4 regions of the Agrobacterium burrii genome follow, and region 2 is predicted to be linked to each of the others. Evidence: predicted binding sites of a transcription regulator. Region 2 holds the regulator's gene; each other region holds the start of a gene.

Region 1 (7,219 bases), on a different contig from region 2:
CCTTACCGTCGTCGACCCGGAACTGCAGAAGGTGGTGGATAAGCTCGCCCCGACACCTGATGACGTGGTGCTGACCAAGTGGCGCTACAGCGCCTTCCAGCGTTCCGATCTTACTGAACGCATGAAAGGCTGGGGCCGCGACCAGATCATCGTCGGCGGCGTTTACGCCCATATTGGCTGCATGATGACGGCGGTGGAAGCTTTCATGAAGGATATCCAGCCCTTCATGATCGGCGACGGGGTTGCCGATTTTTCGGAAGCCGAACATCGCATGGCGCTGCAATATGTAGCGACACGTTGCGGCGTGGTGATCGACACCGCACGCCTCACCGGCACCGAGCAGGCCACAGACACCCGCGATTGGCTGAAAGCCCGCGTTCTGCAAATGGTGGAGGACGAAAGCGAGATCGACCCGGATGAAAACCTGATCTTCTACGGGCTGGACTCGCTGCAGGTCATGAAGCTTGCCGGCGAGTTGAAGGAACGCGGCGTCACCGTCGGCTTTGATGAGCTTGCGCGTGTGCCCACACTTTCCGCCTGGTGGGCGCTGATCGAAGAAAAGCGGCTTGCAGCCTGAGCGGACGGACAAGATGACGCAACATAGATTTACCGGGCGGCGTGTGCTGGTGACAGGCACGGCCCAAGGCATCGGCCGCCGCATCGCCGAACGTTTCATCGAGGAAGGGGCCGAGGTTATCGGCCTCGATCTTCTGGCCGACACAACCGAAGCCTCCTTCCGCCAGATTACCCTCGATATCACCGACGCTGCGGCGGTGGAAAGAGTAGGCAAGGCAATCGAAAGCGAATGGGGTGGTCTTGATATTCTCGTCAATGCCGCAGGCATTTTGCGGCTCGGCGACAGCGAAAGCCTGACGCCGGAAGACTGGAAAGCCTGCATGGATGTCAATGCCGCAGGCCCGTTCTATCTGCTGCGGCAATGGAGCGGCATCTTCAAGCGGCAGCGGCGTGGCGCAATCGTCAATGTCGGCTCCAATGCCGCCGTGGTACCGCGCATCGGCATGCTGGCCTATTGCGCTTCCAAAGCGGCGCTGGTCAGTCTCAGCCATTGCGCCGCCCTTGAGCTTGCGCCCTATGGCGTGCGCTGCAATGTGGTCTCACCCGGCTCCACCGATACGCCGATGCTGGCCGGTATGCTGAACGATCCCGACGGCAAGGAGCGGCTGGTTGCTGGCTTGCCGGGGCAGTTCAAGCTTGGCATTCCACTCGGCAAGATCGCAAGGCCGGACGATATTGCCGATACGGTGCTGTTTCTCGCCTCCGATCAGGCTGGCCACGTGACGATGCAGCAGATCGTGGTCGACGGCGGCGCAACGCTCGCCGCCTGACCTCGACCGCTGGATGAGGGTGACGGACATGGCCATCGCAACAGCGTTTCATCGCAAAGCCGCCTCCGGCGATCCACCCGAGGCCATCTGGCCTTGGCCGGGCGACAGATGCGATTGCCATTGCCTCACCCTTCGTTACAGCGACGACGAAGGTTGCGGCGGCGAGGTCCCTCCCTTGCCGCCGCAGCTTTTGCACGCTGCGGCCCGACGCAGGGCGGAATTCATCGCCGGGCGCAGATGCGCGGCGGAAGCCATACGCCATCTCACCGGCCGGCCCATTTTTCCAGGCATGGGAGAGGACCGCGCGCCGATTTGGCCCGAAGGCGTGGTCGGCGCGATTTCCCACAGCCGCGACCGGGCGATTGCCGTTGCTGGCTCCGACAGGCGCTTCTGCGGCATCGGCATTGATATCGAAAAGCTTTTGACCGAAGAGGAAGCCCGCGATATTGCCCCACAGGCTTTGACAGCGAATGAGCGTCACAAGCTAGGAAAAGGCATTGATCCCTTCATGACCGGGCTGATTTTTTCAGCCAAGGAAAGCCTGTTCAAGGCGCTTTATCCAACTGTGAAACGGCTTTTCTTTTTTGAGGCGGCCGAATTATCCGCTTACGATGCCGATGGCTCGGGCTCACTTCGACTGACCGCCGACCTCACCGGCAATTGGCGTGAGGGAACTGAGATTTCCTTCCGCTTTGGCCATTTCGACGGCCTCGTGCTTACGCGCGTCCTTCTCCCGCAATGAGGGAAAAATGGCAAATTCTGTTCTCACAATCTCATATTTAAAGCCACTCCTCCCGTCATCCGTGTGAAATACTCAAGCGGTACGCAGCTTGTTGGAATGATTCCAAACATGTAAACGGTGGAGATACGATATGACCGACATCGATACGAGCAAGCTGTCCTGGGACGAATGGGATGAACTGCAAAACCCGCCGCCGGCCGAAACCGATTTCGACCGCGTGGTCGAGACCGCGATTTCCCGCCGCGGTTTCCTCGGTGGCGTGCTGGCCTTCGGCTCGGCCGCAGCTGCCATGGGCACGCTCGGCAACCTGATGACCAGCACTTCGGCCGAAGCGCAGGAAGCCGCCGCCGGCCGCTTCCCCTTCAAGCCGGTAGCCGCCGCCACCGACCACACCATTCACGTGCCGGAAGGTTACAGCTGGAAGCCGGTTGCCAAGTGGGGCCAGCCGCTGTTCTCCAACGTTCCCGATCTCGACCCGGCCAAGGCTGTCAGCGTTGAAAACTCCGACAAGGTCTTCGGTGAAAACACCGACGGCATGGAACTCTTCATGGTCGGCGCCCATCAGCTGATCGCCGTCAACCATGAATACGTAAACCCGGAAATCAACCTCCCGCACACGGACAAGGGCAACCCGAAGACGGCCGACGACGTGAAGATCCTGCAGAACATGCAGGGCGTTACCGTCATGGAAGTCGCGGAAGGCAACGAAGGCTGGGAAATCGTTCTCGACAGCCCGTTCAACCGCCGTATCCACCACAATACACCAATGAAGCTTTCCGGCCCGGCCGCAGGCTCCGATCTCGTCAAGACCGCCGCCGATCCCGATGGTGTCGACTGTCTCGGGACCTTCAACAATTGCGGTGCCGGCCGCACGCCCTGGGGCACCTACCTCACCTGCGAGGAAAACTTCAACGGCTATTTCGGCACTGCCGATACCGCCTTCAAGTTGCCCGATGACTACAAGCGTTATGGCATCGTCGCCGAGACGCGCTACGCCTATGAGAAATTCGACGCACGTTTCGACGTTGCCAAGAACCCGAACGAACCACGCCGCGCCGGTTACGTGGTCGAGATCGATCCTTCGGACGCCTCCTCCACCCCGATCAAGCGCACCGCGCTTGGCCGCATCAAGCACGAAAACGCCGCCATGGTGATTGCCCGTGACGGCCGCGTCGTCGTTTACATGGGTGACGACGAGCGTGGCGAATTCCTCTACAAATTCGTCTCCAACGGCATCTATGTTCCGGGCGGCGATACCTCCAAACTGCTCGACGAAGGCACGCTCTACGTCGCCAAATTCTCCGAAGACGGCGCTGGCGAGTGGATGGCTCTCACGCCTGAAACCACCGGCATGAAGATCGACGAAATCTGCGTCTTCACCCGTCAGGCCGCCTCCAAGGTGGGTGCGACCACCATGGACCGCCCGGAATGGGTCGCCATCAACCCGGTCGCCATCGAAGCCTATTGCGCGCTGACCAACAACAGCCGCCGCGGCGAAATGAAGGACGGCAAGCTGCGTGCGAATGCCGGCGGCGACGCCATGGCAATCAATGCCGCCAACCCGCGCGAGAAGAACGAATATGGCCAGATCGTGCGCTGGTATCCGGAAAATGACGACCATGCCGATCCAAAGTTCAAGTGGGACCTGTTCTGCATGGCCGGCAACCCTTCCGTTCACAAGGACGCCTTTGCCGGCTCCTCGAACATCAACGAAGGCAACATGTTCAACTCGCCCGACGGCATGATGTTCGACAGTACCGGTCTCCTCTGGATCCAGACAGACGGTGAAGACAGCAACGAAGGCAACTTCGCCGGCCAGGGCAACAACCAGATGCTGGCGGGCGACCCGGCCACCGGCCGCATCGAGCGCTTCCTGACCGCGCCAAAGGGTTCCGAAGTCACCGGCCAGACATGGTCCGGCGACAAGCGCACCCACTTCGTCGGCATCCAGCACCCCGACGCCCCCTTCCCGGACGGCGAAGGCAAGCTGCCGCGCTCTGCCGTCATCGCCATCAAGCGTGACGACAACGCGCAGATCGGCTGACGCATAAGCACAAAAGAACCGGCTGCCCGTACAATGGAAAGCCGGTTCTATGATAAAAAACGCCGTGCGCCTGAAGGATGCACGGCGTTTTTCTTGAGGGTAATATCGACGCTTCGTTTTTTCGGAATTCTGTGTGGCCGGCTTTTCGTCACAAGCCGCATCGTTTTCAGAAAGAAATGCCGGTTAGGTCGGCACTGAGCTTCTGCTCACCCTCATCCCAACCGTTTACGGGAAGGATGGGCAAGACCTCTGCTGGCCGCCTGTCCTTCCCGTCGCGGCGCTTCTGCCGGCCGATAACCCGACGCACAAACCGTCAGACCTCGCGGAACGTCCGGTTAGCCTGATCGAGCAGAGGCTTGAGAAAATACGACAAAACGCTTCTCTCACCGGTAGTGATAAAGGCTTCCACCGGCATGCCGGGCATCAGGCTGAATTCCCCAAGCCGCTTTATCTGCTCCGGAGAGGTTGCAACACGCACCACGTAGTGGCTGGCACCTGTTCGCTGATCCACCGTCACATCCGCAGAAATACGCTCCACCGTTCCGGTGATTTCCGGCGTGGTCTTCTGGTTGAAGGCGGAGAAGCGCAGGTTCGTCAGCTGACCATAATAAATCTGGTCGATATCCTGCGGCGCAACCTTGGCCTCAACCACCAGCTTGTCCACCTCCGGTACGATCATCATGATCGGCTCACCGGGCGCCACAACACCGCCGACGGTGTGCACTGAAAGCTGATGCACGACGCCATCCTGCGGCGCGATGATATCGACACGTTTCAACTGGTCTTCAGCCGCCACGCGCCGCTCGACATATTCGCCGATGCGGGCTTCCATTTCACGCAGGTCCGAGCCGACCTCTTCCGACCATTGCTCATCAACCTGAAGGATTTGCAGTGCCGTTTCACTGATCTTCGCCTCGACGCCGGCAATGCCCGCCATCAGCCGACCGATATCGCCTTCGATATCCGTCGCCTGACGCTCCAGCGTGCTGAGCCGGCTTCTTTCCATCAGGCCCCTTTCGTGCAGGGAGCGAAAGCGGTTCAATTCCTCATCGACCATCCCTTGCTCGCGGAAATTTGCTGCCCGCTCAGCCTCCATGCCGGTTATCTCATCACGAAGCTGTCGCACACGCTGTTCGAGCTGGCTTTTTTTGCTTTCACGGACGGCCTTGCGGGTTTCATAAAGACGCTGCTCCGCGTTCATCGCCGCGGCAATCTCGGCATCATCGGCCCGAACGAGCAAAGCCTGCGGAAACACCACGCTACCGGCTCGGTCGCGCTCAGTTTCAAGCCGCGCCTTGCGAGCGGTAAATTGATCGAGGCTTTTGACGACGATGGCCAGATTGGCCTTCGTCATTGTCGCATCAATGCGCATCACCACATCGCCAGCCTTTACCCGGTCGCCGTCGCGCACCATCAGCTCGCTGACGACGCCGCCCGCCGGATGCTGGACTTTCTTGAGGCTGGTTTCAACCACCAGCGATCCCTGCGCAATTACCGCGCCGACAATCTCCGTGCCAACCGCCCAACCGCCGAACAGGCCCGTCAGGGTCAGAAATCCGAGACCTCCGACAACAAGGTGATTGCGGATCGAGCGCCTGAGTGTCTGCCATTCATCCATTTTCAAGCCTTTCCTGTTTCCGCCGCCTGCACGACCTTGAGCGCGCCTGCCGTGCCGCCAACCGGGCGCAGCACCTTGGCAAGCACTTCCTCCTTCGGACCGAAAGCCTGCTGGCGGCCGTCGGCAAGCATCAGCACCTTGTCCACGGCAAAAAGCGCGCTTGGACGATGGGCGATGATGACGGCCACGCCGCCACGTTCGCGAACCCCGAGAATGGCCGCGGTCAGCGCATCCTCACCCTCTGAATCGAGATTGGAATTCGGCTCGTCGAGCACGACCAGAAACGGTTCACCATAAAGCGCTCGCGCAAGGGCGATCCGTTGTTTCTGCCCCGCCGACAATTGCCGTCCGGTTTCTCCGACCTCGGTGGAGTAACCGTCCGGCAGGCTGACAACGAGATCGTGAATTCGCGCCGCACGCGCCGCCGTGATGATCTTTTCCGAACTCGCTTCCGGATCGAAGGAGGCGATATTTTCGGCGATTGTGCCGTCCAGCAGTTCGACAGATTGCGGCATGTAGCCGATATGGCGGGCCAACGCCTCGGCCGGCCACTGGTCCAGCGTCGCACCATCCAGCCGAATGGCGCCTTTGAGCGGCCGCCAGAGGCCGACGAGAAGCCGTGCCAGTGAACTCTTGCCGGAGCCGCTTGCGCCGATCACACCAAGGGCGCTGCCGGCTGCGAGTGTGAAGACGATGTCCTGCAGCACCGGTTCAGTCGCTTCGGGCGGCATGGCGCCCACCCGCTCGACCGAGAGAAGGGCGTGCGGCGCGGGCAGATCCATGCGCGCGGTCCCGTCCGGCAGCAGCGCCAGCGTTTTTTCGAGACGTCGGCGGCTTTGCCGGGCGGCGATGAAACCTTTCCAGTTGGCGATGGCGAGATCGACCGGCGCCAGCGCCCTTGCCGACAGGATGGAACCGGCAATGATGATGCCCGGCGTTGCCTGTTCGTTGATGACGAGCCAGGCACCGACCGCCAGGATGCCGGATTGCAGCAGCATACGCAGTACCTTGCTCGCCACGCCGAAACCGGATGCGACATCGCTTGCCGATCTCTGCTCGCGGACATAGGCGCGGTTATCCGCCTGCCAGCGTTCGCGTAGTGGCAAAGCCATTCCCATGACGGAAATAATATCAGCATTGCGGCGGCTGGTTTCGGCCAGTCGGTTACGTTTGGCGGAGTGGCGCGCCGCCTCCTCCACCGGACGCCGTGACACCAGCTCCGTCATCAGCGTGAAAATCGTCAGGATGGCCGCACCGGCAAGCGCGGTAACACCGAGCCAGAAATGGAAAGCGAAACAGATGGCAATATAAAATGGCAGCCAGGGCAGGTCGAACAACGCAAGCGGCCCGCTGCCAGACAGGAACGAGCGGATCGTATCAAGATCGCGAAGCGGCTGCGCCTGACGGCCGCTAACGGGCAGGCGCAGCTGAAGGCCGAGAACCGCATCGTAGATCTTCGATGACAGCGC
Region 2 (7,219 bases):
AAGATCGACCGGGCCATCGCCCTTGGTCTGCACGGTCAGCTTGCCGGAAAACTTCAGGGATGTGCCGATCAGCGCCGTCAGAACCGTCGCTTCCGCCAGCAGGCGGGCGACAACTGTGGGATAGTCGTGCCGTTCGAGGATGGCGTTCAGCAGCGGCCCGACCTGCACGGCGCGGCCGCGCACATCCAGACCTTCGACCTGAAAGGGTACGACCTTGTCGTCGCCAGCAAGAACGAGATCGTCCAGTTCAACCGTTACATCTGCCATATCATAACTCCCTGGCGCAGCCGTTGCGCCGCTACCGTCCAAAAGTCCGGCTTTTTGAATGTGCTTTTTTCGCTTGTCGCACAGAGATCCGGGAAGCGAAACCGCCTCCGGGGGAAATCCTGCAAATCTTGATGATGGCCCGCCAGCAAAAAACCGACGAGCCTCTTCGAAGTCCCACAGATGGTAATGTATGCAGCCAAGTTCAAGCACCCGGCCAGGCCTCGGTCGAAACCGGCGCTGGTCGTCAGATGACGCCCATGCACCAGGCGATAACGGACTTCTGTGCATGGAGCCGGTTTTCCGCCTCATCGAAGACCACCGATTGCGGCCCGTCGATGACGCCATCCGTCACTTCCTCGCCACGATGCGCCGGCAGGCAGTGCATGAACAGCGCATCCTTATCAGCCTTGGCCATCAGCGCTTCATTCACCTGATACGGCTGGAAGATGTTGTGGCCGCGCGCCTTGTGTTCCTGATTCATGGACACCCAGGTGTCGGTGACGATACAATCAGCCCCGGCAACCGCCTTGTCGGCATCATGATAAAGCGCGATCTCGCCGCCATTGTTGCGCGCCCAGTTCAGGAACTTGTCGTGCGGCTCAGAGCCCATGGGCACCGCCATATTCATGCGGTAACCGAAGCGGGCCGAGCCTTCAACGAAAGAATGCAGCACGTTATTGCCGTCACCGGTCCAGGCGATTGTCTTGCCTTTGACCGGGCCGCGATGTTCCTCGAACGTCAATATGTCCGCCATGATCTGGCAGGGATGGGTGTCATCCGTCAGGCCGTTGATAACAGGCACGGTCGCGTGTTCGGCAAGCTCAAGCAGGCGCGAATGATCCGTGGTGCGGATCATGATGGCGTCGACATAACGCGACAGTACCTTGGCCGTATCGCCGATCGTTTCGGCGCGGCCGAGCTGCATTTCCGTGCCCGACAGGAAGAGTGTTTCGCCGCCGAGCTGGCGCATGCCGACATCAAAGGAGACGCGGGTGCGGGTGGACGGCTTTTCAAAGATCATCGCCAGCATCTTGCCGGCAAGCGGCTTTTCAGCCGTGCCGGCCTTGGTGGCAATCTTGCGCGTGTGCGCATCATCAAGAATCGCCCGCAAATCCTCCGACCCGACGGCCGAAAGGTCTAGAAAATGTTTTGGTGAAGCCATTTCAAACAGTCCCATGCTCGCGAGCCTCCGGAAAGAGGCCCGCCCTTGATTGGTTTCAGGCGATTTTCGCCTGTTTCGCTGTCAGGGAGGCGGCAGCCGCTTCCACTCGCGCCAGCCCTTCGCGGGCCTCTTCCGCCGTGGTGACGAGCGGCGGCAGAAGACGGATGACGTTGTCACCTGCCGGCACGCCGAGCAGGTGCTCCGCGCGCATGGCCTGCAGCAAATCGCCCGAAGGAACCTTCGCCTTGATGCCCATCAGCAGGCCTTCGCCACGGATTTCCTCGATCACATCAGGATAACGATCCTTGAGCGACGCCAGCCCCTGACGGAAGACCAGCGCGACATCACGAACCTTTTCCAGAAAACCGTCGGCCAGAACGACGTCCAGCACGGCATTGCCAACTGCCATAGCCAGCGGATTGCCGCCATAGGTGGTGCCGTGCACACCCGCCGTCATGCCAGAGGCGGCGTCCGCTGTCGCAAGGCAGGCCCCTAGCGGGAAACCGCCGCCGATACCCTTGGCAACCGCCATGATATCCGGCGCAACGCCGGTCTGCTCATAGGCAAACAGCTTACCTGTGCGGCCGACACCTGTCTGGACTTCATCGAAAATCAGGAGCAGGCCGTGCTCGTCGCACAATCCACGCAGGATTTGCAGGAATTCCTTGCTCGGCGCGCGAATACCACCCTCGCCCTGAATAGGCTCGATCAAAAGCGCTGCCGTCTCAGTCGTGATGGCGGCCTTCAAGGCATCGATATCGGCGAAAGGAACCTGATCGAAACCTTCGACCTTGGGGCCAAAACCTTCGAGATATTTCTGCTGACCGCCGGCAGCGATCGTCGCCAGCGTGCGGCCATGGAAGGCGCCTTCGAAGGTGACGATGCGGAACTTTTCCGGATGACCCTTTGAATAATGATAACGGCGCGCCGTCTTAATGGCGCATTCCAGCGCTTCAGCACCGGAATTGGTGAAGAACACCTTGTCTGCGAAGGTTGCCTCCGTCAGCCGCTTGGCGAGCTTTTCCTGCCCCGGCACTTCATAGAGGTTCGAGACGTGCCAGACCTTCTCGGCCTGCGTCTTGATTGCTTCCACGAGGTGCGGATGGGCGTGGCCCAGCGAATTGACCGCAACACCGGCTGCAAAATCCAGATATCGTTCGCCACTCTCCGTGAACAGCCAGACGCCTTCACCGCGCTCGAAGCGCAGGGGGGCTCTTGAAAACGTATCAAACAATGGCGCGCCGGCTTCGGCCATGGCTGTATCACTCCTTGCGCGGATGCGCTGTCATAAGGTTGTCAATAGGCTCGCGGGGTTATCCCTCGCCTGAAAATCAAAAATGCCGCCTCGCGGCGGCAGGGGCACTATTGTCAGTTCGTTTGCCGATGTCAACAAAAGTCCGCGTTTCCCGGGCTTCTCAAGCACTAGTAGGCAGCCGCGGGAGAGCCCCAAGGTGTTGCCTTTCTGACTCAACACCCCAGCAAGTTGGGGAAAACCGGAAAATCGATTCCAGATGATTCCCGCGACTCTTGCCACGGAGTCGGGCTGGCACTAGGTTAATCGCTAATTACTAGACTGCATTGCGGCGGAACTAGTCACCTAAAATCCGGTAGGAACCACGCTTGCGGCACACCCGCGAGACGGAGATGGATTCTGCCGAAATATACGCGACAAGCGGAGAAGCGGCATGAACTGGACAGACGAGCGGGTCGAGAAACTCAAGAAATTGTGGGCCGAAGGACTTAGCGCCAGCCAGATAGCAGCACAGCTGGGCGGCGTCAGCCGTAATGCCGTGATTGGCAAGGTCCACCGTCTCAATCTGCCGGGACGCGTCAAGGCTGGCGGACCGGTCACTTCGGCACGCTCCGCGCCCAAGCGCACAGCAGCACCTGCCCCGCGCGCGACAAATTTCGCGGGCCGCGTCAATGCGGCGCCGGCCCGAATTCTCACCCGTTCGAACGCGGCAACAGCGCTGCACGAAGAAATCGGCATCGAGACCGCCGAAGTTCTCGACTACGTTCCTTCTTCCAGAAATGTCGTTACGCCGATTTCCCGTCGCCTGACGCTGACGGAACTGACGGAGCGCACCTGCAAGTGGCCGGTCGGCGACCCGTTGAAGGATGACTTCCACTTCTGCGGTTGCGAGGCGCTGGAATCCTCGCCCTATTGCAAGTTCCATGCGAAGCTCGCTTATCAGCCGGTCAGTGAGCGCCGTAAGGCTTGAGTGTTGCGGCACGCATTCAGCACTCAAAAACTACGGGCCTTCTGGCCCGTTTTTTTTGACAAAATCAGGCCGGTTGGGAAATACGCCAGTGGCATGCCTGACCGTTTCCGCCATCACCGCCGTGTCTTGCCACACAATCCGGATACCCGCGGGCCGTCGATTGGCCGTTCAACGGATGGAGTTTCATTTTTAGGGAATGTTCAAAACCGAAAGGCCCGAAACCGGAATGGTGTCGGGCCTTTTTGATTTTTGGTCGGATTTTGTGCTCACTGAAGCTGCAAACCCGGCTTCGCTCAAGCTTCCATCGAATACCCGGCACCGCGGACGGTGCGGATGACATCCTGCATGTGAGAAAAATTAAGCGCCTTGCGCAGGCGTCCGACGTGAACGTCAACGGTGCGCTCATCGACATAGATATCATGACCCCAGACGCCGTCCAGCAACTGCGAGCGGGAGAACACCCGACCCGGAGATGTCATTAGGAATTCCAGCAGGCGGAATTCCGTCGGCCCAAGACGGACTTCGCGGCTTTTGCGGTGAACACGATGGGTTTCGCGATCCAGTTCGATATCGCCGCATTTCAGCACCGATGAAAGAACCTCGGGACGGGCGCGACGCAGCATCGCTTTGACCCGGGCCATAAGTTCCGGCGTCGAAAACGGCTTGACGACATAATCGTCGGCGCCGGTGGCAAGACCGCGCACCCGCTCGCTTTCTTCACCGCGCGCTGTCAGCATGATGATGGGCAGGCGTTCGGTTTCGGGCCGCATTCTCAGGCGCCGGCACAGCTCGATGCCGGAAACGCCGGGCAACATCCAGTCCAGGATGAGAAGATCCGGAATACGCTCCTGCAGCCTGATTTCCGCCTCGTCGCCACGGGGTATCGTGTCGACGTCATATCCCTCAGCCTCGAGATTGTAACGAAGGAGGACGCTCAACGCTTCCTCGTCTTCCACAACTGCAATCTTGGGCACCATATGCTGAACTCCGCAAGCTTCTGCTTGTCTGTTATTCGGTCACAGAACCGAGTGTGTTGGAACTATCGTCCTTCGGACGCTCGCCCTCCGGCTGGCTGCCGGTGGCCATGTAATAAATTGTCTCAGCGATATTCGTCGCATGATCGCCGATACGCTCAATGTTCTTGGCGCAGAACAAGAGGTGCGTGCAGGTGGTGATGTTGCGCGGATCTTCCATCATGTAAGTCAGAAGCTCACGGAAGAGCGACGTGTACATGGCGTCGATTTCCTCGTCACGCTCGCGGATGGCGTTGGCCTTCTCGGCGGAACGCGTGGAATAGACGTCAAGTACTTCCTTGAGCTGCACCAGCGCCAGTTCCGACAGATGTTCGAGACCGCGGGCAAGCTTGCGTGGCACGCCGGTGCCGGCAACCGCGATAACGCGCTTGGCAGTGTTCTTGCCAAGGTCGCCGACGCGCTCGAGATCGCCGGCAATACGCAGCGTGCCGATGATTTCGCGAAGATCGGCCGCGACAGGCTGCCGTCTGGCGATGGTGACGATGGCCTTGTCGCCGATCTCGCGCTCGGAATGATCGAGGATCGCGTCGTCGGAAATAACCTTCTGCGCCAGCGCAGCGTCGGAATTGACCAGTGCGCGCACGGCATCCGCGCACATCTGCTCGGCCAGACCGCCCATTTCGGCGATGCGGCGGGTCAGGAACTTCAATTCGTCGTCATAAGCGGACAGAATATGCGAATGGGTCGTTGTCTGTGTCATGGTCTAATCCTCCGGCTTGGCCTTCATGCACGTACACGCCAGCGGGGCACGGCAAAGGCACCAGTCTTGTTCGGTTTCGATAAAGCGCCGGCCGGAAATCAGCCGAAGCGGCCCATGATGTAGTCCTGCGTGCGCTGGTCGTCCGGATTGGTGAACATCTTGTCCGTTTCGTTTTCTTCGACAAGATGACCAAGGTGGAACATGGCGGTCCGCTGGGAAACACGTGCTGCCTGCTGCATGGAGTGCGTGACGATAACGATCGTATAGTTGGCGCGCAGTTCGTGGATCAGTTCCTCGACCTTGGCGGTTGCGATCGGATCGAGCGCCGAGCAGGGCTCATCCATCAGGATAACTTCCGGGCTGACGGCAACCGCGCGCGCAATACACAGACGCTGCTGCTGACCACCGGAAAGGCCGGTGCCGGATTCATGCAGTCGGTCCTTGACCTCATTCCACAAACCAGCCTTCTGCAGGCTCTGTTCGACGATCTGGTCCATATCCGCCTTGTTGCGGGCAAGACCGTGGATGCGCGGACCGTAGGAGATGTTCTCGTAAATCGTCTTCGGGAACGGGTTCGGCTTCTGGAACACCATGCCGACGCGGGCACGCAATTCCACGACGTCGATCGCCTGGTCGTAGATATCGTCGGTGTCGAGGGTGATCTTGCCGGTGACCCGGCAGCCATCGATCGTGTCGTTCATGCGATTCAAGGTGCGCAGGAAGGTGGATTTACCGCAACCGGACGGACCGATGAGCGCAGTCACCGTGTTCTCGCGGACATTGAGGTTAACGTCGTAAAGCGCGCGCTTTTCGCCGTAAAAAACCGAAACGTCCTTGCCGATCATCTTGTATGTAACTTCATTCATTTTCTTGTCCAGCGCCTTTTCAACTGCTGCTTCCGACAACATGTTCATTGCTCAATCTCCCTCTACCAACGCCGTTCGAAGCGGCGACGCAACAGGATTGCGCCAACATTCATGACGATGAGGAACAAAAGCAGGATGATGATAGCGCCGGATGTTCTTTCGACAAAGGCACGTTCAGCTTCGTTCGCCCACATGTAAATCTGCACCGGCAGCGCCGTGGACGGATCCATCGGCGTTGTCGGATAATTCGCGACGAATGCCACCATGCCGATCAAGAGCAGCGGCGCCGTTTCGCCCAGCGCATGGGCAAGGCCGATGATGGTGCCGGTCAGAATGCCCGGCATTGCAAGCGGCAGGACGTGATGGAAGATCGTCTGCATCTTCGAGGCGCCAAGACCGAGTGCTGCAGCGCGGATCGACGGCGGCACGGCCTTCAAAGCGGCGCGGGTCGCGATAATGATCGTTGGCAACGTCATCAGCGTCAGGACGAGGCCGCCGACCAGAGAGGCCGAGCGTGGAAAGCCCATGAAGTTGATAAAGACGGAAAGGCCAAGCAGACCGTAGACGATCGAGGGAACAGCCGCCAGATTGTTGATGTTCACTTCGATAAGGTCAGTCAGGCGGTTCTTCGGGGCGAATTCCTCGAGATAGATCGAGGCTGCGACACCGATCGGCAGCGAAAGCACCAGCACGATCATCATCATGTAGAAGGAGCCGATGAGGGCAACGCCGACACCCGCCGCTTCCGGACGGCTCGAATTGCCGTTGACGAAGATCCCGGTATTGAAATGTTTGCCGAGCTGGCCGCTTTCGGCAAGCTGGTTCATCCAGCCGAGCTGCTGGTTCGAGATACGGCGGTTGGCTTCATCCACCGTCAGATCGACCTGGCCCTTGAAGGCGCTGTCGACATCGCCCGATGCCAGAAGCGTGACAGTGCGCGTGGTACCGATGACGGCAGGATCAGCAAT
Region 3 (7,219 bases), on a different contig from region 2:
CGGTGAGTTGGGTATGGTCATGGACATGGTGCTCTCCCGCAAGGCGGGCATCGGCATCGGCGGGGCGCTGATGCGCCAGGATGACGAACTCGTCGCCGAAAAAGTCGGCCATTCCTTCATGCTGCCGGTCGTCGCTGCGGATCATCCGCTGGCGCAGATCGACCGGCCGCTGACCCTTTCGGATGTGCGTGAAGAGGTCCAGCTGGTCGTCACCGATGCGTCGGGGCTGACAAAGGGCCGTGATTTCAACGTGCTGTCCTACAAGACATGGCGGGTCAGCGATATCGCCACCAAATACCAGCTTATCAAGGGCGGTCTCGGCTGGGGCGGTCTGCCCGCCTCGATCGTTCGCAACGATCTTACCAATGGCAGCCTGAAGGCGCTCGAACTCGAGGCCTATGAGCAGGGGGAATATCCACTTTTTGCGCTCCGCCGGGTGGATTCACCGGCCGGACCCGCCGGCCAGTGGTTGGCCACGGCGTTTCAACAGCGTCTGTCGGCATGTCCGAATCATAAGGATTTCAGTGGTATGCTCGAAGCGAACAAGCAGCGGAATATTGCTGTCGCTGCTGAGTGACATTGGCTGTTGAAATAGGTCTGTGAAAGTGCCGCTTGTTTCTTCTCCCGAGGGGGAGAAGGTCGCGGCAGCGGGATGAGGGGGCAAGCTCTCCGAAATCCGGCAACCTTGCCCCCTCATCCGACCCTTCGGGCCACCTTCTCCCCCTCGGGGAGAAGAAACCTGCCGCACCCCCTGCGCTATACAATCGGCAACCCGGATCGATGACGTCGGACATAAACCCAACCGCGATTGAAGAAAGCTCCCGGCTATTTATCGCCTGGAGCGCAGGGTTCTCTTAGAGAACCAGACGGAACTTCGCGAAACCTTCTGCACCGTCGCCGGCATCCTCGATTTTCGCGCCCTTGATCTCGGCGGCGTAGTGGCGGCCTTTCGGGCCGGTCTCGAAGATTGCGGAGGTATTGGCAACCGGCGCAAAGGACCAGTTGGCATCCGCTGACGGGTTGATGGTGCCCTGATCGATGATATAGCGCACGATCACGTCGCGGTTGGTGTCGGGCGCCACGAAGATTACCTTGTCGGCGGCGATGTCGGGGAATTTGCCGCCGCCGCCGGCGCGGTAATTATTGGTCGCTACCACGAATTTCTGCTCGGGATCGATCGGCTTGCCGTTGAACTGAAGGTTGACGATGCGGCTGCTGTCGGGATTGACCGCTTTGCCGTCCTTGTCGAATTTCGCCGGCTTGGAAATGTCGATCTGATAGGTGACACCGTCGATGACATCGAAATTATAGGATGGGAAATCTGCGTTGAGCAGCGGTGCGTCCTTCGCACCAGCCTCGACCGTGTTGAACATGCCGGCGGACATTTCCAGCCAGTTCTTTACCTGCGCGCCATTGATCAGCACCGCCTGCACCGTATTGGGGTAAAGATAAAGGTCGGCGACATTCTTGATAGCAATGTCACCGGCGGGGACATCGGTATAATAATCCGCACCGCCGCGACCGCCGGACTTGAAGGGCGCTGCCGCCGAAAGCACCGGCAAATCCTTATATTGCCCTTCCTTCAGCATGTCCTTGATGTACCAGGTCTGGGCGTTGGAGACGATCTGCACGGAGGGATCGTCGGCCACCAGCGCAAAATAGGAATAGAGCGGGGCGGACGTCTTGCCGACCGGGCGGCGCACATAGGCAAGGGCAGCCTCGTGATCGGCCCTGGCGGCGGCGATGACTTCCGGTTTGTCGGTGAAGTCGGCGACGATCTTGCGGTTATCGTCGCGGTGGTAGATCGGCCGGGCTTCGGAGGTGAAATCGACGATTTTCCAGCTCTTGCCGTCCTTTTCGAGCAGCAGGTCGATAAGGCCCATATGCGAGCCCCAGAAACCGGCCATCACGGCGGGTTTGCCGAGAAGCGTACCCTTGACCGCATCAACACCTTCGATGCCGTCCCAGGTCTTCGGACCGGGGAAGACGAGATGCTGGTGGCCGGTGAAGATCGCGTCGATGCCTTCAACACCCGCCAGATAAAGCGAGGCGTTCTCCATGCGGTCGCTCTGGCCCTTGCCGTCGATACCGGAATGGGAAAGGGCGATGACGATATCGGCCCCTTCTTCCTTCATGGCTGGAACCCAGGCCTTGGCTGCCTCGATGATGTCGCGTGTCTGGGCCTTGCCCTCGAGGTTCTTGGAATCCCACATCATGATCTGCGGCGGCACGAAGCCGATGATGCCGACCTTGACCGGGCTGGTCACGCCGCCACCGTCGCGGATCTGTTTTTCAAGGATGACATAGGGCTTGAAGAACAGATCGTCCTGCTTCGGATCCGAGGCCAGCTGGCCCTTGGTAAGGTTGGCGCAGACGAAGGGGAAACCGGCACCGGCCAGCGTATTCGACATATAGTCGAGGCCGTAATTGAACTCGTGGTTGCCGAGCGTGCCGCAATCATAGCCCAGAACATTCATGGCGTTGATTACCGGGTGTTTGTCGCCGGCCTTCATGCCGCGCTCATAGGCGATATAGTCGCCGAGCGGGTTGCCCTGCAGGAAGTCGCCATTATCCACCAGCATCGAGTTTCCGGCCTCGGCGCGGATGGCGCCGATGATCGAGGCGGTGCGCGCCAGACCCATCGTGTCGTTCGGCTTGTCGGCGTAATAATCATAGGGAAAGACGTGAACGTGGATATCAGTCGTTTCCATGATGCGCAGATGCGCCTGATTGGCAGCGGCGCGGGCGGCGAAGGGGTGCAGCAGCACCAGCGCCGAAGAGGCAGCAATGCCGCCGAGCAGCGAACGGCGGGTGACGGGGTGGAGAGCGAGAAGCGACGACATGGGAACTCCTTCGGATGAAGCTTGCTCTGTCATGAGAAGCGGACAGGGTAGAAGCAATCGCCGAGGAGTCCATCACCAAAATGACAAGCCGGTGACAGACAGGCCTGTTTTCAACCGTTTGATAAATTTTTTGTCATAGGGGCGTGATGTGCACGCTTCCACATCGGGAGATGCGCTTCGTCCGGGCAGCGCATTCCGGCTTTCGGGGGGAGCAGATCAGCGAGCGAGCGTCGGTTTCACTTCTTCGTGGAAGAAGCGGAAATAGGAGGAGAGCTGCGCCAGCGTGTTGGTGGAAAGTTTCAGCTGCAGGCCGAGGCGGTTCTGGTGCTGCCATTGCACGACGCCCTCGATGAAGCCGAGATCCTCGCTCTGCACTTTCACCCGGCTTCCCTTGGCGGCAGCGAAAGTACCGTCCAGTTCGAGCGCCATGCCGGTGGCGGAGAGGTCCAGCACCCGGCCTCTGGTCGACTGGCTGAAATAGTGCACGGTCGCAAAAATCCTCGTCTTGCTGCGGGTTGCGCTGCGGGTCGCCATATTGAGGTTGTTTGTCATTTTGCTACTCAAATCAATTGTTTCCGATAACTGCATCATGGGGCACAAAGTTTGAAAGCCGTTTAGCCCTTCTGTTAAAATTGTAAGTAATCGGCGATTATGCTGTGTCGATACGGCACTGATAGCAATTGTTGCGGGCGGAGCGCACATGGACGTAGGCAACGTCCGCGCGTTCCAGCAGATGTTGCGCGCGCGATACGATCTCGCCTGTCGCCGTCACCGCGCCGGTGCCATAGACGATGCGGTCGTCGGCGCCATATCCGCGCACGATATAGTCGGGGCTGTCCAGTATCGGTGGAACGGCATCCGTCTTCGGATAGTGCTCGCAGGCCTCAGCGTGCAGAAAGATCGGACCCGTTTCGGCATAGGGCTGGAGCGAAGGGAAGGGCCGGTAGGCGAGGATCAGCATCTGCTCACCCTCATCGATCTGGGAAAGGCAATGACGGCAGGGCATGCCGCCGGGAGAAACGGCTTTCTCCGGCTGGTTGCCATAGGCGTCGGCAGCCCCCGCGCGGAAGGCCTCAGCTTCCTTAGCCGGCATTGCTGTAAAAACGAGATCGGTCATGGCGGGCTCTCTCTGGTTCGGATCGGCGTTGCTTCTTTGCAGCTATGATCCCGAAACGGAGCACTATCCACCCGATTCTTGACAGGTGATGCAACCAGCCCATTGCGTGTTTCGTTTGCATCAGGAATCAGTGACGCTCCTCGTTCCCGGAAGGTCTGATTTTATGTTGCGTCGTTTTCTGGCCGCCGTTCCGCTGGCTTTTGTTTCGTTGACGGCCCCGGCTCAGGCACAGGTTGCCGCCGGTCTCGATGGCCTGTCCGACGACCAGCTGCAGCAGGCGGTCAATTTCGTCATCGGCAACGCCATCTTCTCGCTTTATCACGAGGGTGCGCGCATGCTGATATCGGATTTCGGCGCGCCGGAAACCAGCAGCGTGCAGGCCCCGGCAGATCAGCTGGCGGGCACGCTCATTCTTCAGGCCAACGAGGAATGGCTGGACACCGCGCTCGTCAACGCCACCGACAGCTGGTATCTGGGACGCGAGGCGGAAACCTTGCCCGAGCACGAAGCGCCGGTCTTTTCCGCGCTCGTTCCCGAGAAAGGCCGTGACCGCAACATGGCCTGCCTGATGGTCGGCCGCGACAAGGACGGATATGGCGATCTGGCAGCCATGATGGGTCTGGACAAGGCCGAGTTCGACAAGTGCGCTGCTGCCTATCCGCGCGTCGCTTCGGCCTGGGAGAGTTTCCTTAGCCCCCATCGCAGCCAGACGCCGTCCAAATTCACCGTCAGCTACATGCCGCCACGCGATCCCGAGCTTGAACCCTACGCCATCATGATCAAGGAATCGAAAGTTCTCGATCTCATCAGCCGCAGTTTCGGCGCTTACGGTCTGAAGGGTGACGTCAAGCTCACGGCCAGAACCTGCGGCCGTCCCGATGTCTACTGGTCGGCGGAAAAGCGGGAGATCACTTATTGTTATGAGCTTGGAAAATTCCAGGCGGAGCTGATTGCCGATCATCTCATGAACACTGTCACGGAAGACAAGGGCGCTGCCGGGGGGCAAATCCCAGCAGCGGTCGTTCTGGAACGGGAAATCTGAGGTCGATTGCCGGACGCTGGCGATCTGGCCTCCTGAATGGGAGGTAAAGTGCCATGCCGAAGGTTGTCGTTCGCAATTTCTCCATTTCGCTTGATGGATATGGCGCGGGGCCGAACCAGAGCCTGCAGAACCCGCTGGGTGTGAACGGCGAAGAGTTGCATCAGTGGGCGTTCAAGACCCGCACCTTCCACCGCATGTTCGGCAAGGAAGGCGGCTCGACCGGCATGGACGAAGATTTTTCCGAAAAGAGCTTCGAAAATATCGGCGCATGGATTTTGGGCCGCAACATGTTTGGCCCCATCCGCGGCGCATGGCCGGATGAAAACTGGAAAGGCTGGTGGGGCGAGGAACCGCCCTATCACGTGCCGGTTTTCGTGCTGACACACCATGCGCGCCCGTCCTTCACGATGAAGGGCGGTACGGTGTTCCATTTTGTTACCAACGGTATCGAGGCGGCCCTCGATGGCGCGCTTGTGGCAGCAAACGGCAAGGATGTCCGCATCGGCGGCGGCGTCTCCACCATCCAGCAATATATGGCCAAAGGCATGATCGATGAATTGCATCTGGCGCTGGCGCCGGTGTTTCTCGGCAAGGGCGAAAATCTGTTCGAAGGGCTGGACTTGCCGGCACTCGGCTATCGCCCCACCAAAACGGTGGCGGGTGAGGGCGCCACCCACCTGATCATCGACAAGGCCTGACTATCGCGACAGTCGGCGTCGGGGAACGGCATGCGCCGCCCCCAACGAGCCGAAACCTCAGTTGCGCAATGAGATTTCGAGAAGCTCGGTATCGGACAGCGGCTCTACCCAGGCCTCATAGGTGCCGACGGGCGAAAATCCCATCATCTGGTAAAGATGCAGCGCGCGCGGATGATCGAGCGTGTTGGTCGTCACCGTCACCCGTTTAGGGTTATCCTGCCAGGCAGCGTAAAGCGCCTGCAACAGAAACCACTTGCCGACGCCAGCACCGATCGCCTCTTCGAGCAGCCCGAAATAGGAAAGCTCGGTCACCTCGTCGCTTGCCTTGTTCAACTCGAAGAAGCCGGCAGCGGCACCGTTGATGTAAAGAACCGTGACGCTGTTCTTCGGGTCCTTGAGAACGGCGGACAGTTCGGCGTCGCTCATGCGCATGCGCTTCTGCCAATGCCAGCGTTTCCCCACTCGCCAGTAAAGATAGCGATAAAAGTGCAGGGGAATATCGGTGACCCGCATCAGCGCCGTCTGAATATTGACGGGGATAGGCAGGCTGACCTTCGGAGGCGACGTCATTTCCAGCTGCGTCACATGCGCCTTCAAAGGCCCATGCGAGACCACGGGAACAGGTTCCGCGGGGCCGGTGACGACAGGCGTGTCTTCCAGTCCGCCCCATTCCGACCAGGAGCCGTCATAAAGCGAGTTGTCCCGATGGCCGAGCGATTCCAGCGCCAGCGTGATGACGGCGGCGGTGACGCCAGAACCGCAGCTCGTCACCACCGGCTGATTGAGATCGATGCCGGCGTCTGCCACCATCTTGCGGATGGTGGTGAGGTCCTTGAAATGGCCGTTCTCGGAAAAGGCTGTCGCGGGCAGGCTGCGTGCGCCGGGCATATGGCCCGAGCGCATGCCCGCACGCGGCTCGGCTTCGTCGCCGGTGAAACGTCCGGCACCACGGGCATCGGCAATCTGCTTTTCGCCGCTCTCGACAATACCGCGCATGCTTGACAGGGGGGTCACACGCCTTTCGTTGAAGTCGGGCGTAAAGGTTGCGGGCTCGATCTCCGGTGTGCCGGTTTCGAGCGGTCGACCGTCACGCTTCCAGCCGTCGAGGCCGCCATCAAGCACATAGGCCTTACGCACGCCCATCACCCGCAGCATCCACCAGACGCGCGGTGCGGAAAAGAAACCGGGACCGTCATAAACCACGATCGTGTCGTCTTCGCTGAGGCCAAGCTCACCAGCCTGTTCCGCAAAGAACTCTGGTGAGGGCAGGGAGTGCGGCAGGCCGGTCGTATGGTCGGCGATCTTATCCTGATCGAAGAACACAGCGCCGGGCAGATGACCAGCCGCAAATTCTTCCGCGCCATTGCGCTTATGTACCGGCAGATACCACGAGGCATCAACGAGACGAAACCCTGATGTGCCGAGCTGTTTTTCCACCCAGTCCGCCGAAACGACGAAACGGCTCTTATCCGTGCTCACGATGTCTCTCCTGATTTCAGGCAGCAGCTTCAGGCGCGCC
Region 4 (7,219 bases), on a different contig from region 2:
GATCGACACCATCAATGTCGGTGGCTGGTTCCAGAAGCAATTTGCCGGCCTTATCGGCGCGGAACGCTCCATGGTACAGAAGTCAGGCTATTTCGCCCGCTCCGCCCCGGCAAATGGCGCCGATCTGCGCCTCATCCAGGGCATGGTCGATCTCGCCGTCGAAAGCGCGCTCAACAAGGTCTCCGGCGTCACCGGCCATGATGAAGATCAGAACGGCAAATTGCGGACGATCGAGTTTCCGCGTATCAAGGGCGGAAAGCATTTCGACCTTTCTGCAAAATGGTTTACCGAAGTGATGGAACACGTCGGTCAACCGTTCACAGCGGCCTAATTTTACGATAGGCTAATTAATGCGGTGACAGGGAGGGCAAGGAGGAAGAGAATGTCTGGACAGGCCTGGCTGATTTTTTGTGCAGCATGTGCCGTTGTGTTCGCACTTCCCTCTCCCCTTGTGTTCTCTGTCGCTTCCTATGCCGCCATCCGCGGCAAGAAGACCATCTTCGCCTCCGTCAGCGGCGGCGCGCTCGGCATCGTCACGGCCATGACGATTTCGGCCATTCCGGTGGCCGGTCTGGCTTATCTGCCGCAATCCTTTCTGGGTATAGTGCAATGGGCCGGCATCGGCTGGCTGATGCTGTTTCTGCTGTGGACATTTGCGACGCCCGCCGCCCAGGCGGCCAATGCCGACAACGACAATCTGCCAGGCAAATCATGGAGCGGCATTTTCCGTGATTGTTACGCCATTGCCGCGTTGCGTCCGCGCTACTTCACGTTCTTTCTGGCGCTGTTGCCGCAATTCATGTCCACCTCCGGCAACGCCGTGGAAACGCTGGCCATGGCGCAGGCCGCGATCCTGCTCGTGGCGCTCGCCGTTCTGACCGCACAGGCGCTGTTTGCCGGCGCCACACTGGCGCTGGTGCGCCGCATGTCCGGCGAGAAAAAAATCCGGCCGAAGTACCGCACCCACTTCATTTCCGGCCGCGCCGTCAGCGCCGGATACAGGCGCATCGCGGCCTGAAAAACCGGGACGCCACGTCCCGGCTTGCCGCTATCCTTACAATAGGGTAATGAAGGCTCGACGGGACACTGCCTGCTTCGCTTGACGCGGGGGTATCGAGAGACAGGCATAACGAAGGCGGCAACATGCGAAATTCGGGCAAATTCCGCGGAAGAAGTGCACTTCTTCTGTCTTCCACCGTGGGTCTGGCATTGGCATTGAGCGGCTGCACCAGCGTCGAATATACCGCGAAGGAAGGTCCGAACGGCCCGAAAATCGCGACAGTCAACCCCGCTACGGCACCCGCCCAGGCATCGACGCAGACGACAGCAGCCGAAACGGTACCCGGCGTAACACCCGCCGCACCGGCGACCCAGACCGCTGATGCGGCAACCGCTCCCCAGCCTGCAGCACTTCCCAACGCAGTCGCCGTCAAGGGCGGACGCGTGGCCCTGCCGCCGGCTTCTGAAATCGCCGCCGCCGCGGCAATCTCCGCGCAGATGCAACAGCCGGTCGAAGTGGCGCAGGCAGGTGTGACAACATCCGCGCCGACCGCGGCAGCAGCTCTCGCACCGACAAACGCCACTCCGGCTGCGGCCGCGATCGAAACCGCCAGTGCTGCGGCAAAACCGGCCGCTCACAACGCCGCCGCCGATCTGCCACAGGTCGTTGCCGTGAAGGGCAGTTTCCCGCCCGCACCGCCGCCGCCCGGCTCGCCTTCCATCGGCACGGAACTGACGGCCGAGCGGAAAGTCATCCCGCTGCCGAAGCCCGACAGCACGGTTCTCGCCTATGCTTCCGGCCCGACCAACGCCGCCCTTGCCGCCATCCGGCAGAACGAAGCGATGACGGTGCCGCTCAAAGCAGCGCCCGCAGGGCGCGAAAAGCTGAGCGGGCTGATTTCCAAATATGCCGTCATGTATAATGTGCCCGAAGATCTGGTTCACCGCGTTGTGCAGCGTGAGAGCATGTACAATCCCGGCGCCTATAACAGCGGCAATTTCGGCCTGATGCAGATCAGGCACGCCACGGCCCGCTCCATGGGCTTCGATGGCCCTGCTTCTGGCCTGTTCGATGCCGAAACCAACCTCAAATACGCCGTCAAATATCTGAGCGGCGCGTGGCTGGTGGCCGATAACAACCGCGACAACGCGGTCCGTCTTTATGCTCGCGGTTATTATTACGACGCCAAGCGCAAGGGCATGCTGCACGTTCTGCGGAAGTAATAGCTTTGACTATGGTGAAGAAGCCACGCAGCTTGCAGCTTCTCTGGTAAACATGCCAGGTACTTTGTTTCGTCATCCTTGGGCTTGTCCCAAGGATCTAAGCGCATCGAAAAAATCGATCCGTTACAGATCCTCGGGACAAGCCCCAGGATGACGTCTACGTGAGTGCGTGGCTCGCATTCCCATCTAGCGACGCGCTCTTCTTTGGTGTCCGGTTCAGGGCGGGCACGGGCTGGTTTCCGACCGTCTTTCTGATTCGTTGCTTTCACCCACAGCCCCTGTCATCAAACTGTAGCGTCACGGTTGTAGACGCCTCTCAATCGACTGAGAGGTGAACATATGACGAGTGCGGCACCCAAGACCGGCTTCAGCAAAAACACGAAACTGAAGTCCGCATTGCTCCAGCACAAGGCACTCTCCAAAAGCGGCCTGTCCGAACGGTTCTTCGGAGTTCTTTTCTCCGGTCTCGTTTATCCGCAAATCTGGGAAGACCCGGAAATCGACATGGAGGCGATGGAGCTGGGCGAAGGCCACCGCATCGTCACCATCGGTTCGGGCGGCTGCAACATGCTGGCCTATCTCTCCCGCAACCCGGCCAGCATCGATGTCGTGGATTTGAACCCGCATCACATCGCCCTCAACAAGCTGAAGCTCGCCGCCTTCCGCCACCTGCCCGCCCATCAGGACGTGGTGCGCCACTTCGGCCGCGCCAATACGCGCAGCAACAGCAACGGTTACGACCGTTTTATCGCCGATCACCTCGACGACACGACCAAGGCCTACTGGTCGAAGCGCACCCTGTCCGGTCGCCGCCGCATCTCTGTGTTTGACAGGAACATCTACCGTACCGGCCTGCTCGGCCGTTTCATCGGCGCCGGTCACCTCATGGCCCGCCTGCACGGCGTCAAGCTGACGGAAATGGCCAACAGCCGCACGATGGATGAACAGCGCCAGTTTTTCGACAGCAAGGTCGCGCCGCTGTTCGACAAGCCCGTGGTGCGCTGGCTGACGAAGCGCAAAAGCTCGCTTTTCGGCCTCGGCATTCCGCCCCGCCAATATGACGAGCTGGCCAGCCTTTCCGACGACGGCACGGTTGCCTCCGTGCTTAGGGAGCGGCTGGAAAAGCTCGCCTGCAATTTCCCGCTCAGCGACAATTATTTCGCCTGGCAGGCCTTTGCACGCCGTTATCCCGAGCCGCATGAAGGCGCCCTGCCCGCCTATCTGAAGCCGGAATATTACGAGACGATCCGCAACAATACCGCCCGCGTCGCAGTGCACCACGCCACCTATACCGAGCTTCTTTCCAAAAAGCCGGCAAGCGGTGTTGATCGCTACATTCTCCTCGACGCGCAGGACTGGATGACGGACGGGCAGCTCAACGAATTGTGGTCGCAGATCAGTCGCACCGCCGCAGCAGGCGCGCGCGTCATCTTCCGCACCGCCGCCGAAAAAAGCGTTATCGAAGGTCGGCTCTCCACCGCCATCCGCAACCAGTGGGTCTATCTCGAGGAGCGTTCGCAAGAGCTGAACGCCATGGATCGATCAGCCATTTACGGCGGCTTCCATATCTATCAGAGGGCTATGGCATGAAAACCATCGGCGAGAATGTGGGCCTTGCAGACAGCGCGCATGCGGGCATGATGGACCGCATGTATCGCCACCAGCGGCATATCTACGATATTACCCGCAAATATTATCTTCTCGGCCGCGACCGGACCATTTCCGGCCTCGACGTACCGAATGGCGGCACGCTGCTGGAAGTTGGCTGTGGCACCGGCCGCAACCTGCTTTTGGCCAGCCGCAAGTTTCCGCAGGCAAAACTGTTCGGCCTCGATATTTCTTCCGAAATGCTGCTGACCGCATCGGAAAATTTTGCCGGCAAGGCGGAGCGCCCCATCCTGCGCGTGGCCGATGCCACTGCCTTCCGCGCCGCTGAATTCGGCCAGCCTGACGGTTTCGACCGCGTCATGATCCCCTATGCGCTATCGATGATACCCGATTGGGAAAAGGCGATCGAGCAGGCGCTCACGGCGCTGAAACCCGGCGGCTCGCTGCATATCGTCGATTTCGGCCAGCAGGAACAATTGCCGAAGTGGTTCCGCACCCTTCTGCAGGCGTGGCTCACCCGTTTCCACGTCACGCCGCGCGCCAATCTTCGTTATGTTCTGGCCAATATGGCTGGCCGCTTTGACGGTAATCTTGAATTCGAAGAGATTGCCCGCGGTTACGCCTGGCGGGCCATCATCACGCTTCCGGTCGCCGAAGTGCAGCCGAAAATCAGCCGGATGTTGGCGGACGCCTGATTTTCGACGGATTGCGCCTTGTCGATTCGGATGCAGGCGCGGCACCGCCCGATACTATTCCAACCGCTGCGCACCAGAGAGAACTCCGGCGTTTTCTTGCGGACCGGATGACAAATCGCTTCATATTCAGTGCCTTGCAAGGCCGAAAAAGGCCGTTGCCCCTTGCCATATCAGTTTGTTTACCATGTTATGGCTAAATTGGGAGATGCGCCGCGCCATGTTGCGGCTGCGGGATGGGCAACAACACTTTCATCAGGGTTCAAATGCGGCTGCGTTTATCGGCACTATTGTCGGCTTTGCTATTGATCGGCGGCTGCACCTCCACGAGTTACGACCTGCTTGAAACCGCATCCGTTTCCAAGCCGAAATTCGCCGATACCGATCCGCAGGATTTCGGCATGAACAATCCGCATCGCCATGAGGTGCACGGCATCGACGTGTCCAAATGGAACGGCGACGTCGACTGGCAAACCGTGCGCAAATCCGGCGTCTCCTTCGTCTTCATCAAAGCGACCGAAGGATCAGACCGCATCGATCCGAAATTCGGCGACCATTGGCGCAGTGCGGCAGCGGCAGACATTCTGCACGCGCCCTACCATTTCTACTATTTCTGCTCGACAGCCGATGCTCAGGCCGACTGGTTCATTCGCAACGTGCCGAAGGAAGCCGTCACCCTGCCCCCGGTTCTCGATGTGGAGTGGAACCCCTCCTCGCCCACCTGCAAGACAAGGCCCGCGCCGGGCATCGTTCGCGCCGAAATGCAGCGTTTCATGGATCGCCTTGAAGCCCATTACGGCAAGCGACCGATCATCTACACCTCGGTTGATTTCCACCGCGACAATCTCGTCGGCCAGTTCAAAAACTACCATTTCTGGGTGCGCTCCGTCGCCGCCCATCCGGCCAAGATTTACGAAGAACGGCAATGGGCCTTCTGGCAATATACGGCAACCGGGGTTGTGCCCGGCGTCAACGGCCCGACCGACATCAATGTTTTTGCCGGCAGCGAGAAAAACTGGCGTAAATGGGTCGCTTCCGCCAAATAAACACGGCCAAGAAGCAACACATTCGAAAAAACCGCGTTCTCACCTGTCGTCTGGCTGCGAGACCCGTTTTTTTGTCGCAAACATATGGGTAAAGCGGGCCTACAACCCATTGAGGAAATTCCCATGTCTACCTTCCGGTCGCGCAGCATCGTTTTTGCCGCCGCTTTGTCGCTTCTTTCCACTGGCTCCGCCTTTGCCACGCCGCCCGTCGCCTCGCCTGACGATCCCAAGCAGGTCGCCTGCGGCGGTGATCTCGGCGCATTTCTCGAAGGCGTGAAGGCCGATGCGCTGGCCAAGGGCATTCCGGCCGACGCGATCCAGAAGGCGCTTGCCGGCGCGCAGATCGACCCGAAAGTGCTGTCGCGTGACCGTGCACAGGGCGTCTTCCGCCAGACCTTCCTCGAATTCTCCCAGCGCACCGTCAGCCAGGCCCGTCTTGATATCGGCCGCAGGAAGCTGCAGGAGCTCTCCTCCACCTTCGGCCGCGCCGAAAGTGAATATGGCGTACCGGCCGGCGTCATCGCCGCCTTCTGGGCCATGGAAACCGATTTCGGCGCCGTTCAGGGTGATTTCAACACCCGCAACGCGCTGGTGACCCTCTCGCATGATTGCCGCCGCCCGGAACTCTTCCGTCCACAGCTGCTGGCATTGATCGAAATGGTCCAGCATGGCGATCTCGACCCCGCCGCCAACACCGGCGCATGGGCCGGTGAAATCGGCCAGGTGCAGATGCTGCCCAAGGACATCATCGCTTTCGGCGTTGATGGTGACGGCAATGGCCACATCAACGTCAAGGACAGCGCTCCGGATGCCATCCTGACGGCTGCAAAATTCATTCAGCATCTCGGCTTCAAGAAGGGCGAGCCGTGGATTCAGGAAGTCTCCCTGCCGGAAAACCTGCCATGGGAAAAATCCGGCCTCGGCGGTCCGCTCACCGCCGGCGAATGGTTCGCGCTGGGCGTGACCCCGCGTGACGGCAACAAAAACTTCGCTTCCCTGCCCGCAGCCCTCATCATGCCGCAGGGCCGCAAGGGACCGACCTTCATCACCTATCCGAATTTCAACATCTATCTGGAATGGAACCAGTCTTTCATCTACACGACTTCGGCCGCCTATTTCGCCAACCGCCTGATGGGCGCCCCCGTCTACACCAAGGGCAACCCCGAGCCGGGCTTCGATGACGCGACGATGAAGGAACTTCAGACCAAGCTTGAAGCGCGCGGACACAATGTCGGCAAGGTCGATGGCATCCTCGGTTCCGGCACCCGCGTCGCCATTCAGAAGGAACAGCAGCGCCTCGGCATTCCCGCGGATGGCTGGCCCTCGGCGGCTCTTCTGCAGGCGCTTTAAGCAATCTTAACGACGCTGGCGGGCCTTTAATCTGTCCGCCGGAATCAAGGCGAAATCGTTAATCTCGACTGGATGACTGGGGATAACACCCCGGTCATTTACTTTTTTTAAATAAATGAAGCAGTGCGTGATGAGAAAATAATCCTTTATTTTCAATATATTACAGAAAACGCTTTTTTATGCGGCTGCCAAACGTGCTGCACTGCATCACAGAAACCGCTTTTCAACTGCCACAAAACGGTCATATTATCGAACCTGTCAACAACAGGAGGCACCCATGGGACTTACAAAATCTCTCAA

What was found. The regulator PhoB, encoded in region 2, activates phosphate uptake and scavenging genes when phosphate is short. The targets are predictions, from matches to a motif close to TGTCATNNANCTGTCAT.
Region 1: JZX89_RS12940 (PhoX family protein) is a predicted target of PhoB. The motif match lies at 2,142-2,158, and genes of this name have one in related genera.
Region 3: JZX89_RS01385 (bifunctional 2',3'-cyclic-nucleotide 2'-phosphodiesterase/3'-nucleotidase) is a predicted target of PhoB. The motif match lies at 2,924-2,940, and genes of this name have one in related genera.
Region 4: JZX89_RS09390 (BtaA family protein) is a predicted target of PhoB. The motif match lies at 2,503-2,519, and genes of this name have one in related genera.

The regions. Positions count from the first base shown of each region.
Region 1 covers NZ_JAFLNA010000006.1:60,600-67,818, forward strand. Annotated here, with positions in the region: gene JZX89_RS12925 (isochorismatase) at 1-577, shown strand, start outside; gene dhbA (2,3-dihydro-2,3-dihydroxybenzoate dehydrogenase) at 591-1,346, shown strand; gene JZX89_RS12935 (4'-phosphopantetheinyl transferase family protein) at 1,375-2,088, shown strand; gene JZX89_RS12940 (PhoX family protein) at 2,219-4,132, shown strand; gene JZX89_RS12945 (HlyD family type I secretion periplasmic adaptor subunit) at 4,446-5,750, opposite strand; gene JZX89_RS12950 (type I secretion system permease/ATPase) at 5,753-7,219, opposite strand, start outside.
Region 2 covers NZ_JAFLNA010000005.1:358,554-365,772, reverse strand. Annotated here, with positions in the region: gene JZX89_RS12625 (Hsp33 family molecular chaperone) at 1-267, opposite strand, end outside; gene argF (ornithine carbamoyltransferase) at 512-1,429, opposite strand; gene JZX89_RS12615 (aspartate aminotransferase family protein) at 1,485-2,684, opposite strand; gene JZX89_RS12610 (GcrA family cell cycle regulator) at 3,115-3,651, shown strand; gene phoB (phosphate regulon transcriptional regulator PhoB) at 3,945-4,628, opposite strand; gene phoU (phosphate signaling complex protein PhoU) at 4,660-5,385, opposite strand; gene pstB (phosphate ABC transporter ATP-binding protein PstB) at 5,484-6,299, opposite strand; gene pstA (phosphate ABC transporter permease PstA) at 6,314-7,219, opposite strand, start outside.
Region 3 covers NZ_JAFLNA010000001.1:247,847-255,065, forward strand. Annotated here, with positions in the region: gene JZX89_RS01380 (LysR family transcriptional regulator) at 1-577, shown strand, start outside; gene JZX89_RS01385 (bifunctional 2',3'-cyclic-nucleotide 2'-phosphodiesterase/3'-nucleotidase) at 855-2,843, opposite strand; gene JZX89_RS01390 (PilZ domain-containing protein) at 3,060-3,395, opposite strand; gene JZX89_RS01395 (DUF1203 domain-containing protein) at 3,493-3,960, opposite strand; gene JZX89_RS01400 (DUF4344 domain-containing metallopeptidase) at 4,124-5,002, shown strand; gene JZX89_RS01405 (dihydrofolate reductase family protein) at 5,056-5,700, shown strand; gene sseA (3-mercaptopyruvate sulfurtransferase) at 5,758-7,179, opposite strand; gene JZX89_RS01415 (alanyl-tRNA editing protein) at 7,196-7,219, opposite strand, start outside.
Region 4 covers NZ_JAFLNA010000004.1:104,213-111,431, reverse strand. Annotated here, with positions in the region: gene JZX89_RS09405 (pyrophosphate--fructose-6-phosphate 1-phosphotransferase) at 1-331, shown strand, start outside; gene JZX89_RS09400 (LysE family translocator) at 383-1,018, shown strand; gene JZX89_RS09395 (lytic transglycosylase domain-containing protein) at 1,144-2,223, shown strand; gene JZX89_RS09390 (BtaA family protein) at 2,563-3,813, shown strand; gene JZX89_RS09385 (class I SAM-dependent methyltransferase) at 3,810-4,526, shown strand; gene JZX89_RS09380 (glycoside hydrolase family 25 protein) at 4,790-5,569, shown strand; gene JZX89_RS09375 (lytic murein transglycosylase) at 5,693-6,919, shown strand.